2 regions of the Neorhizobium sp. USDA 3394 genome follow, and region 1 is predicted to be linked to the other one. Evidence: riboswitches for the same ligand, from Rfam matches in the RefSeq annotation. Region 1 holds a riboswitch; the other holds the start of a gene.
The links. A riboswitch is a leader RNA that binds a small molecule or an ion and turns the genes downstream of it on or off. The one in region 1 is predicted to bind S-adenosylmethionine.
Positions count from the first base shown of each region.

Region 1 (4,030 bases):
AGATAGGTGACGCGATAGGGATCGTCGCCGGGGCCGAGGCCCGCTTCGGCATAGGCCTGCACCGTCGAATAGTCGGCGAAATCCGGTGCCTGTTCGAGATAGCGGATGGTCGAGGACGGATGGCGGAACACTTCGCCCGATTGCGGTTCGACCATGCCGGCCGCGATCTTCATCAGCGTCGATTTGCCGGAACCGTTGCGGCCGACGAGGCAGATGCGGTCGCCCGGCTCCACCTGCAGACCCGCGCCGGCCAGCAGCGGCGCGCCGCCGAAGCTCAGGAAGATATCGTCAAGTTTCAGGATAGGGGGCGCCAATAGCTTAGGCTCCTGTCATGTCATAGGGGCGGGCAAGGATCATGGCCTTGCCTTTCCTCAAATGGAATTCCACCTGGCCTTCCGCAACGTTCGAGACGGTGCGCGAGGAGCCGAAGGGGAGCGAGAAGTTGTCGAGCGGATAACGTGCGCCGATGATGTCGAGCCCTTCCAGGTCGGAAAACCCGATGACGGAAAACAGCGAACCCTTGGGCAGGTCCAGAGTCTTGGTGCCTGGCAGCAACGGCACGGCCTCCTCGTCGCCCGACGTAAGCATGATGTCGAGGTCGCGTTCGGCCAGGCTCATAGCGTGAAAGAGATGCTGAAGCGCATGGTCGCTGCGCTCGCCGCCGAGCGCGCCGGCAAAGATCAGTCTTGTTGCACCGCCTTCGACGGCTTCGGCCGTCGCGATCTCGCCGTCCGTCTCGTTCTTGGCCGGCGGGAAGGCCTGCCGCTCGACCTGCGGAAACTGCGCGATCAGCGCGGCATCGGAGGAGTCGAAATCGCCGACCCAAAGCTCCGGTTCGACGCCCAGCGCCGCTGCATGGCGCATGCCGCTATCGGCCGCAATGAAGCGGCTGCCGGCAACGGTGTCCCGCAGGCGGTCGGTGACGGTGAGATTGCCGCCGAGCAGAATGGTGAAGGTCGAATGGCTCATGCGCATTGCCCATAGCGCAAAGCCGGCCGAAAGGGAAAGCTGTTGCACCGCCGGGGATGAGCTTTTAGTTTGCGGCGCTTAATTGATCAGGATGCCGAGATGCAGTTTCAGGGTACAGCGGACTATATTGCCGACAAGGATCTGATGGTGGCGGTCAACGCCGCGATCCGGCTCGAACGTCCGCTGCTGGTCAAAGGCGAGCCGGGCACCGGCAAAACCGAACTGGCGCGGCAGGTCGCCGCCGCCCTCGGGCTCGATCTCATCGAGTGGAATATCAAGTCCACCACCAAGGCGCAGCAGGGGCTTTACGAATACGACGCCGTCTCGCGGCTGCGCGACAGCCAGCTGGGCGACGAACGCGTCCACGATGTCGCGAACTATATCCGCCGCGGCAAGCTGTGGCAGGCCTTTGCCTCCGACAAGAAGCTCGTTCTGTTGATCGACGAGATCGACAAGGCGGATATCGAATTCCCGAACGACCTGCTGCAGGAACTCGACCGCATGGAGTTCCATGTCTACGAGACCGGCGAGATGGTGCGCGCCAAGGTCCGGCCAATCGTCATCATCACCTCCAATAACGAGAAGGAACTGCCGGACGCCTTCCTGCGCCGCTGTTTCTTCCACTATATCCGCTTCCCGGACGTCGATACGCTCGCCCGCATCGTCGAGGTTCATTATCCCGGCATCAAGCAGACGCTGGTGCGCAATGCGCTGACGCAATTCTACGAGATCCGCGAGATGCCGGGCCTGAAGAAAAAGCCCTCGACCTCCGAGGCGCTGGACTGGATCCGGCTCCTGGTCTCCGACGATGTCGATCCGTCGGATCTGCGCGGCGATGTCAAGAACGCGCTGCCGAAGCTGCATGGCGCGCTCCTCAAGAACGAGCAGGACGTGCATCTCTTCGAGCGGCTGGCCTTCATGGCGCGGCGGGAGCGGTGAGCGGAAGATTATGCTCCCATTGACGCCGGGAGTAGCAAGGCGTATTTGAACTCCCGAGAATTCGTGGTGATTTGGCCGGCCGGCTTGCAGCCACGTTAAAAAAGTCGCTAAAGGGCCGCGAGAAGATGTCTTCCCACGGACCGGTCGCGATTTATTTTGCCGCCGGTTTTATTTTTGTTGGGTTGAGACATGCCGATCAAGATTCCCGATACGCTGCCCGCATTCACGACGCTCGTTTCCGAAGGCGTGCGGGTGCTGACCGAAACCATGGCGGTGCGGCAGGACATTCGTCCGCTGCAGATCGGGCTGCTCAATCTCATGCCGAACAAGATCAAGACCGAGCTGCAGATGGCGCGCCTTGTCGGCGCCTCGCCGCTGCAGGTCGAGTTCTCGCTGGTCCGCGTCGGCGGCCACAAGGCCAAGAACACGTCGGAAGATCACCTCCTGTCCTTCTACGAGACCTGGGAAGAGGTGAAGCACCGCAAGTTCGACGGCTTCATCATCACCGGTGCGCCGATCGAGACGCTTGCCTTCGAGGACGTCACCTATTGGGACGAGATGCAGAAGATTCTCGACTGGACGGCGACCAACGTGCATTCGACCATGAATGTCTGCTGGGGCGCGATGGCGGCGATCTACCATTTCCACGGCGTGCCGAAATACGAACTCAAGGAAAAAGCGTTCGGCGTCTATCGCCACCGCAACCTCGTGCCGTCCTCGATCTATCTGAACGGCTTTTCGGACGACTTCCAGGTTCCGGTGTCGCGCTGGACCGAAGTGCGCCGCGCCGACATCGAAAAGCACCCGGACCTCGAAATCCTGATGGAATCCGAGGAAATGGGCATCTGCCTGGTGCATGAGAAAGCCGGCAAGCGGCTCTACATGTTCAACCATGTGGAATACGACTCCACCTCGCTGGCTGACGAATATTTCCGGGACGTCAATGCCGGCGTGCCGATCAAGATGCCGCACAACTACTTCCCGCATAACGACGACACGCTGACGCCCTTGAACCGTTGGCGCAGCCATGCACATCTTCTGTTCGGCAACTGGATCAACGAGATCTACCAGACGACCCCTTACGACCTGGAGAAGATCGGCACCGAATAGGCCTCGACGCGATGTTCATTCCCTTCTTCCTTCACCTCAAAGAAGCGAAAGTCCCGGTGACGCTCCGGGAATTTCTCGACCTTCTCGAAGGCATGGAGGAAGGGATCGCGGATTTCGACGTGGAGGCCTTCTATTTCCTCGCCCGCACGGCGCTGGTGAAGGACGAGCGGCATATCGACAAGTTTGACCGGGTGTTTTCGTCCTATTTCCGCGGACTCGAGGCCGTCTCCGGCGAGCCGGGCCTGGATGTCGCCAATATCCCTGAAGAATGGCTGCGCAAGCTCGTCGAAAAGCACCTGACGGACGAGGAGAAGAAGCTCGTCGAGTCGCTCGGAGGTTTCGAGAAGCTGATGGAGACGCTGCGGAAGCGGCTGGAGGAACAGAAGGGCCGGCATCAGGGCGGCTCGAAATGGATCGGCACAGGGGGCACCTCCCCTTTCGGGGCCTATGGCTATAATCCGGAAGGCGTGCGGATCGGCCAGGACCAGTCCCGCCATCGCCGGGCGGTAAAAGTGTGGGACAAGCGTGAGTTCGCCGACTTCGACGATAGGGTCGAGCTCGGCACCCGAAACATCAAGCTTGCGCTGAAGCGGCTGCGCCGCTGGGTGCGGGAAGGGGCGGTCGAGGAACTCGACCTGCCCGGGACGATCCGCTCCACCGCCGAACACGGTTATCTCGATGTGCAGACCCGGCCCGAGCGGCGCAATGCGGTCAAGCTCCTGATGTTCTTCGATGTCGGCGGCTCGATGGACGATCATATCCGCGTTGTCGAGGAACTATTCTCGGCCGCACGGGCCGAATTCAAGCATATGGAGCATTTCTACTTCCACAACTGCCTCTACGAAGGGCTGTGGAAGGAGAACGGCCGCAGGTCGGAGCGGACGCCGACGCTTGAGCTGATCCGCAGCTATGGCGCCGACTACAAGGTGATCTTTGTCGGGGATGCCTCGATGAGCCCCTATGAGATCACCCATACGGGCGGTTCCGTGGAGCACTGGAACCAGGAACCTGG
Region 1 covers NZ_JBWCDU010000001.1:4,122,093-4,126,122, forward strand. The annotation lists gene ACZ9EJ_RS20165 (ABC-F family ATP-binding cassette domain-containing protein) at 1-314, opposite strand, end outside; gene ACZ9EJ_RS20170 (thiamine diphosphokinase) at 319-975, opposite strand; gene ACZ9EJ_RS20175 (AAA family ATPase) at 1,069-1,908, shown strand; SAM riboswitch at 1,962-2,039, shown strand; gene metA (homoserine O-acetyltransferase MetA) at 2,098-3,018, shown strand; gene ACZ9EJ_RS20185 (vWA domain-containing protein) at 3,030-4,030, shown strand, end outside.

Region 2 (4,030 bases), 890 kb from region 1:
CAGAAATGCGCAGGGCGCCAGCAGAATGGTCTGCTGAATCGATCGTGTCATCAAGTTCTCCTCCCAAAGACCGGTTGACCACGTCAAGATGCCGCAGGAGGGAAGGGGTAACAAATAGAAAAATCGACGCCACCCATAACCTCTAGGTTGTCGTCGGTGGCGCGGTCTAGTTGAGGACGCGCATCAGGCCCGGTGAATCCAGCGAGAAGGCCGGGATCGTCACCTCGAAGGTTTCGCCGTCATCGGTCTGCATGTCGTAATGGCCGAACATCAGGCCGGATGGCGTGTCCAGCGGACAGCCCGAGGAATATTCGTAACTGTCGCCGGGCTTCAGCCGCGGCTGCTCGCCGACGACCCCCGGCCCGTCCACTTCATCGACGATGCCGTTCTGGTCGGTAATGTGCCAGTAGCGATGCACGAGCTGTACGGTAAGCGTCGAATGGTTCTCGATGACGATGCGATATCCCCACACATAGCGGCTCTCTTCCGGGTTGGATTGCTCCTCCAGATAGTAGGGCTCGACGGCGACATCTATATCTCTTGTCCGGGCGCGATACATGCGACACCTCAACAACGCTCACTGCTTCGATATTGTACAGGGGGGCCGCAACGTCAAGAAATCTCGCGGTTTGAACAACCGAGTGTGAGCATTTGTTGAAGTTAAGGATAATCGGGATGGTGAATCTCCTGGTCGATCCACCATCCCGGAAAGCGAACGCTTACATGCCCGCCTGGGAAAGCGCCCGGGCGAAATCCTCGATCAGGTCATCGGTATCCTCGATACCGGCAGACAGGCGCACGGTGCCGGGCGAGATGCCGAGTTCGGCGCGGGCCTCATCCGTGAGGTTCTTGTGCGTCGTCGTTGCCGGATGGGTGATCAGGCTCTTGGCGTCGCCGAGATTGTTGGAAATCTGCACGATCTCCAGCGCGTTCTGCAGCTTGAAGGCCGCTTCCTTGCCTCCCTTCAGCTCGAAGCACACCAGCGTCGAGCCTCCCGTCATCTGCCTGGCGATGATATCGGCCTGCGGATGGTCCTTGCGGCCCGGATAGATCACTTTTGCGACCTGGTTCTGGTCGGCGAGGAAGTCGGCGATCTTCGAGGCGCTCTCCGTCTGCTGCTTGACGCGCAGCGGCAGGGTCTCGATGCCCTTCAGCAGCGTCCAGGCATTGAACGGCGACATGGCCGGGCCGGTATGGCGGAAATAGTCGTGCAGGTTCTCGTCGATCCAGGCCTTGTCGGACAGCACGACGCCGCCGAGGCAGCGGCCCTGGCCGTCGATATGCTTGGTCGCCGAATAGACGACGATATGCGCGCCGAGCTCCAGCGGCTTCTGGAAAAGCGGGGTCGCAAACACGTTGTCGACCACGACCTTGGCGCCGATCTGGTTGGCGAGCCTGGCGACGCCGGCAATGTCGACCACTTCGAGCGTCGGGTTGGTCGGGCTTTCCAGGAAGAAGACCTTGGTCTTCGGCGTGATCGCCTTTTCCCAGTTTTCCAGGAAGCGTCCGTCGACCAGCGTGCATTCGATGCCGTATTTCGGGGCGAGCGTCTCGACCACCCAGCGGCAGGAGCCGAAGAGGGCGCGGGCAGCGACGATATGGTCGCCGGCCTTCAGCTGGCAGAGGATCGCGGCGGTGACGGCAGCCATGCCAGAGGCGGTGGCGCGGGCGTCTTCGGCGCCTTCCAGCATGCACATGCGCTTTTCGAACATGTCGTTGGTCGGGCTGCCGTAACGGGCGTAGATGAAGCCGTCGGTCTCGCCCTTGAAGCGGGCTTCGGCCGCTTCCGACGTGTCATAGACGAAACCCTGCGTCAGGAAGATCGCTTCCGAGGTTTCGCCATATTGCGAGCGCAACGTGCCGCCGTGTACGAGCTGGGTTGCCGGGCGCCATTTGTTAGTCATGCGTGTTCCCCATTCAGAACAAAAAAACCGGTCGCATAAGCAGACCGGTTTCGCACCCGGTCTTTTTAGCCACTTATTTAACGTGGCTGCAAGCCGACCGGCCAAATCACCACGGGATAAAAGTGGCATAGCGCCACGCCCCGCTTGCGTCAATGGCTCGCATTTGGTTTTGTCGCCTCGAAAACTTGAGAGAGACATGATGGCTCGCGAAACAGGAATTTTGGCGGACCGCGCGATCGCGGCGCTTTTCGACAGTGGACGGCTGATCTCCGAGCGCGAGCTCGACCTCGACCAGATCCAGCCGGCAAGCCTCGACCTGCGCCTGGGCGCCAAGGCGTTTCGCGTCCGCGCGAGCTTCATGCCGGGGCCGACGAGCCTGGTTTCCGACAAGCTCGATCGCCTCAAGCTGCACGTCATCGATCTCTCCGAAGCCGCGGTGCTGGAAACCGGCTGCGTCTATATCGTGCCGCTGATGGAACGGCTCGACCTGCCGGCAAACATGTCGGCCTCGGCCAACCCGAAAAGCTCCACCGGCCGGCTCGATATCTTTACCCGCGTCATCACCGACTACGCCCAGGAATTCGACAAGATCCCCGCCGGTTATTCCGGCCCGCTCTATCTCGAAATCTCGCCCCGTACTTTCCCCATCGTCGTGCGCCGCGGTTCGCGCCTGTCGCAGATCCGGTTCCGGGTCGGCAATGCGCTGCTTGGCGAGCCGGACCTTCTGCAACTCCATAACACCGAAACCCTGGTCGCGTCCGCCAAGCCGAATGTATCGGGTGGCGGCATCGCCCTTTCGATCGATCTTTCCGGCGACAGCGTCGGCCTGATCGGCTATCGCGGCAAACACCACACGGCCGTCGTCGATGTCGACAAGAAGGCGCAGCATGACATCTTCGATTTCTGGGAGCCGCTTTACAGTCGCGGCCGCAGCGAACTGATCCTCGATCCGGACGAATTCTATATCCTGGTCTCGCGCGAGGCGGTGCATGTGCCGCCGCTTTATGCGGCCGAGATGACGCCCTTCGATCCGCTGGTCGGCGAATTCCGCGTCCACTATGCCGGTTTCTTCGATCCGGGCTTCGGCCACGAGGCGGCGGGCGGGCGTGGCAGTCGTGCCGTGCTCGAAGTGCGCAGCCACGAAGTGCCGTTCATCCTCGAAGACGGCCAGATCGTCGGCCGTCTGGTCTACGAGCACATGCTGGAAAAACCCGAGGGCATGTACGGCGCCGGCCTCGGCTCCAACTATCAGGCGCAGGGACTGAAACTGTCCAAGCATTTTCGCGCCTGACGCCACCTCCGGCTTGACAGGCGATGCCGTCTGTTGGAAGTCTGCAGACCGACGCGGGTGTAGCTCAATGGTAGAGCAGCAGCTTCCCAAGCTGAATACGAGGGTTCGATTCCCTTCACCCGCTCCAGCTTTTCATCACATGCTGCAGCTACCCTTCAGCCTGAAGGAGGGTAACTATCGTGAGAGCCGCAGGTAGGTTCGGCGCGATCAAGAATGGGCGAGTTGGGGGCATCTCACCGGTTCGCGATCAGCCAATCCCAACTGAACTTCTCGAGTGTCTTCTCGCTGAACATTGGAAATCTGCTCTGCAACAATTGGACAACCATCGACGCTCTCGTAGGAATGGGAACTTGTGTACCTACTTGATGGGTAATCACTTCTGTACAGTCACCATAGGCCCTCTGTAAACGGTCTATGAGTTCGTACCCGTCTATGATTTCACCATCTGTAGCTTCCGGATTTGCGATTTTGATCCAGCAGAATAGCGAACTCTCACGGAAGACGTATGGTTGAGGGTTCGAGATACCCGCCTTCCGCTCGTGATGAGCCAAGGTGTACCTTGACCGGAAAATTTCGTAGACCGAATCACAAAGCGAAAGAGCTGAAGCGCGCCGTAGAATCGCATCTATTTCTGGAATGTCCTGCAATGCGACTAATTCGTCAATTGTAGTCATTACTGATATCCAGATTCCGAGTTCCACCAACGATGGAACGTGAAGGTGGCGGGTTACCCTGCTCGGTTGCAGAGTTATGGACGTTCAGGTCCACGGAGGCAATTGCTCCGCCCCACGGATCCGCGTTTCTGCGGGCGCGAGGATGTCGGCCCACAGCTATG
Region 2 covers NZ_JBWCDU010000001.1:3,232,704-3,236,733, reverse strand. The annotation lists gene ACZ9EJ_RS15935 (tannase/feruloyl esterase family alpha/beta hydrolase) at 1-51, opposite strand, end outside; gene apaG (Co2+/Mg2+ efflux protein ApaG) at 167-559, opposite strand; gene ACZ9EJ_RS15925 (O-succinylhomoserine sulfhydrylase) at 720-1,904, opposite strand; SAM riboswitch at 1,949-2,027, opposite strand; gene ACZ9EJ_RS15920 (2'-deoxycytidine 5'-triphosphate deaminase) at 2,101-3,195, shown strand; tRNA gene ACZ9EJ_RS15915 (tRNA-Gly) at 3,249-3,322, shown strand; gene ACZ9EJ_RS15910 (hypothetical protein) at 3,429-3,869, opposite strand.
Region 2: another riboswitch for S-adenosylmethionine. It lies ahead of ACZ9EJ_RS15925 (O-succinylhomoserine sulfhydrylase); the one in region 1 lies ahead of metA (homoserine O-acetyltransferase MetA).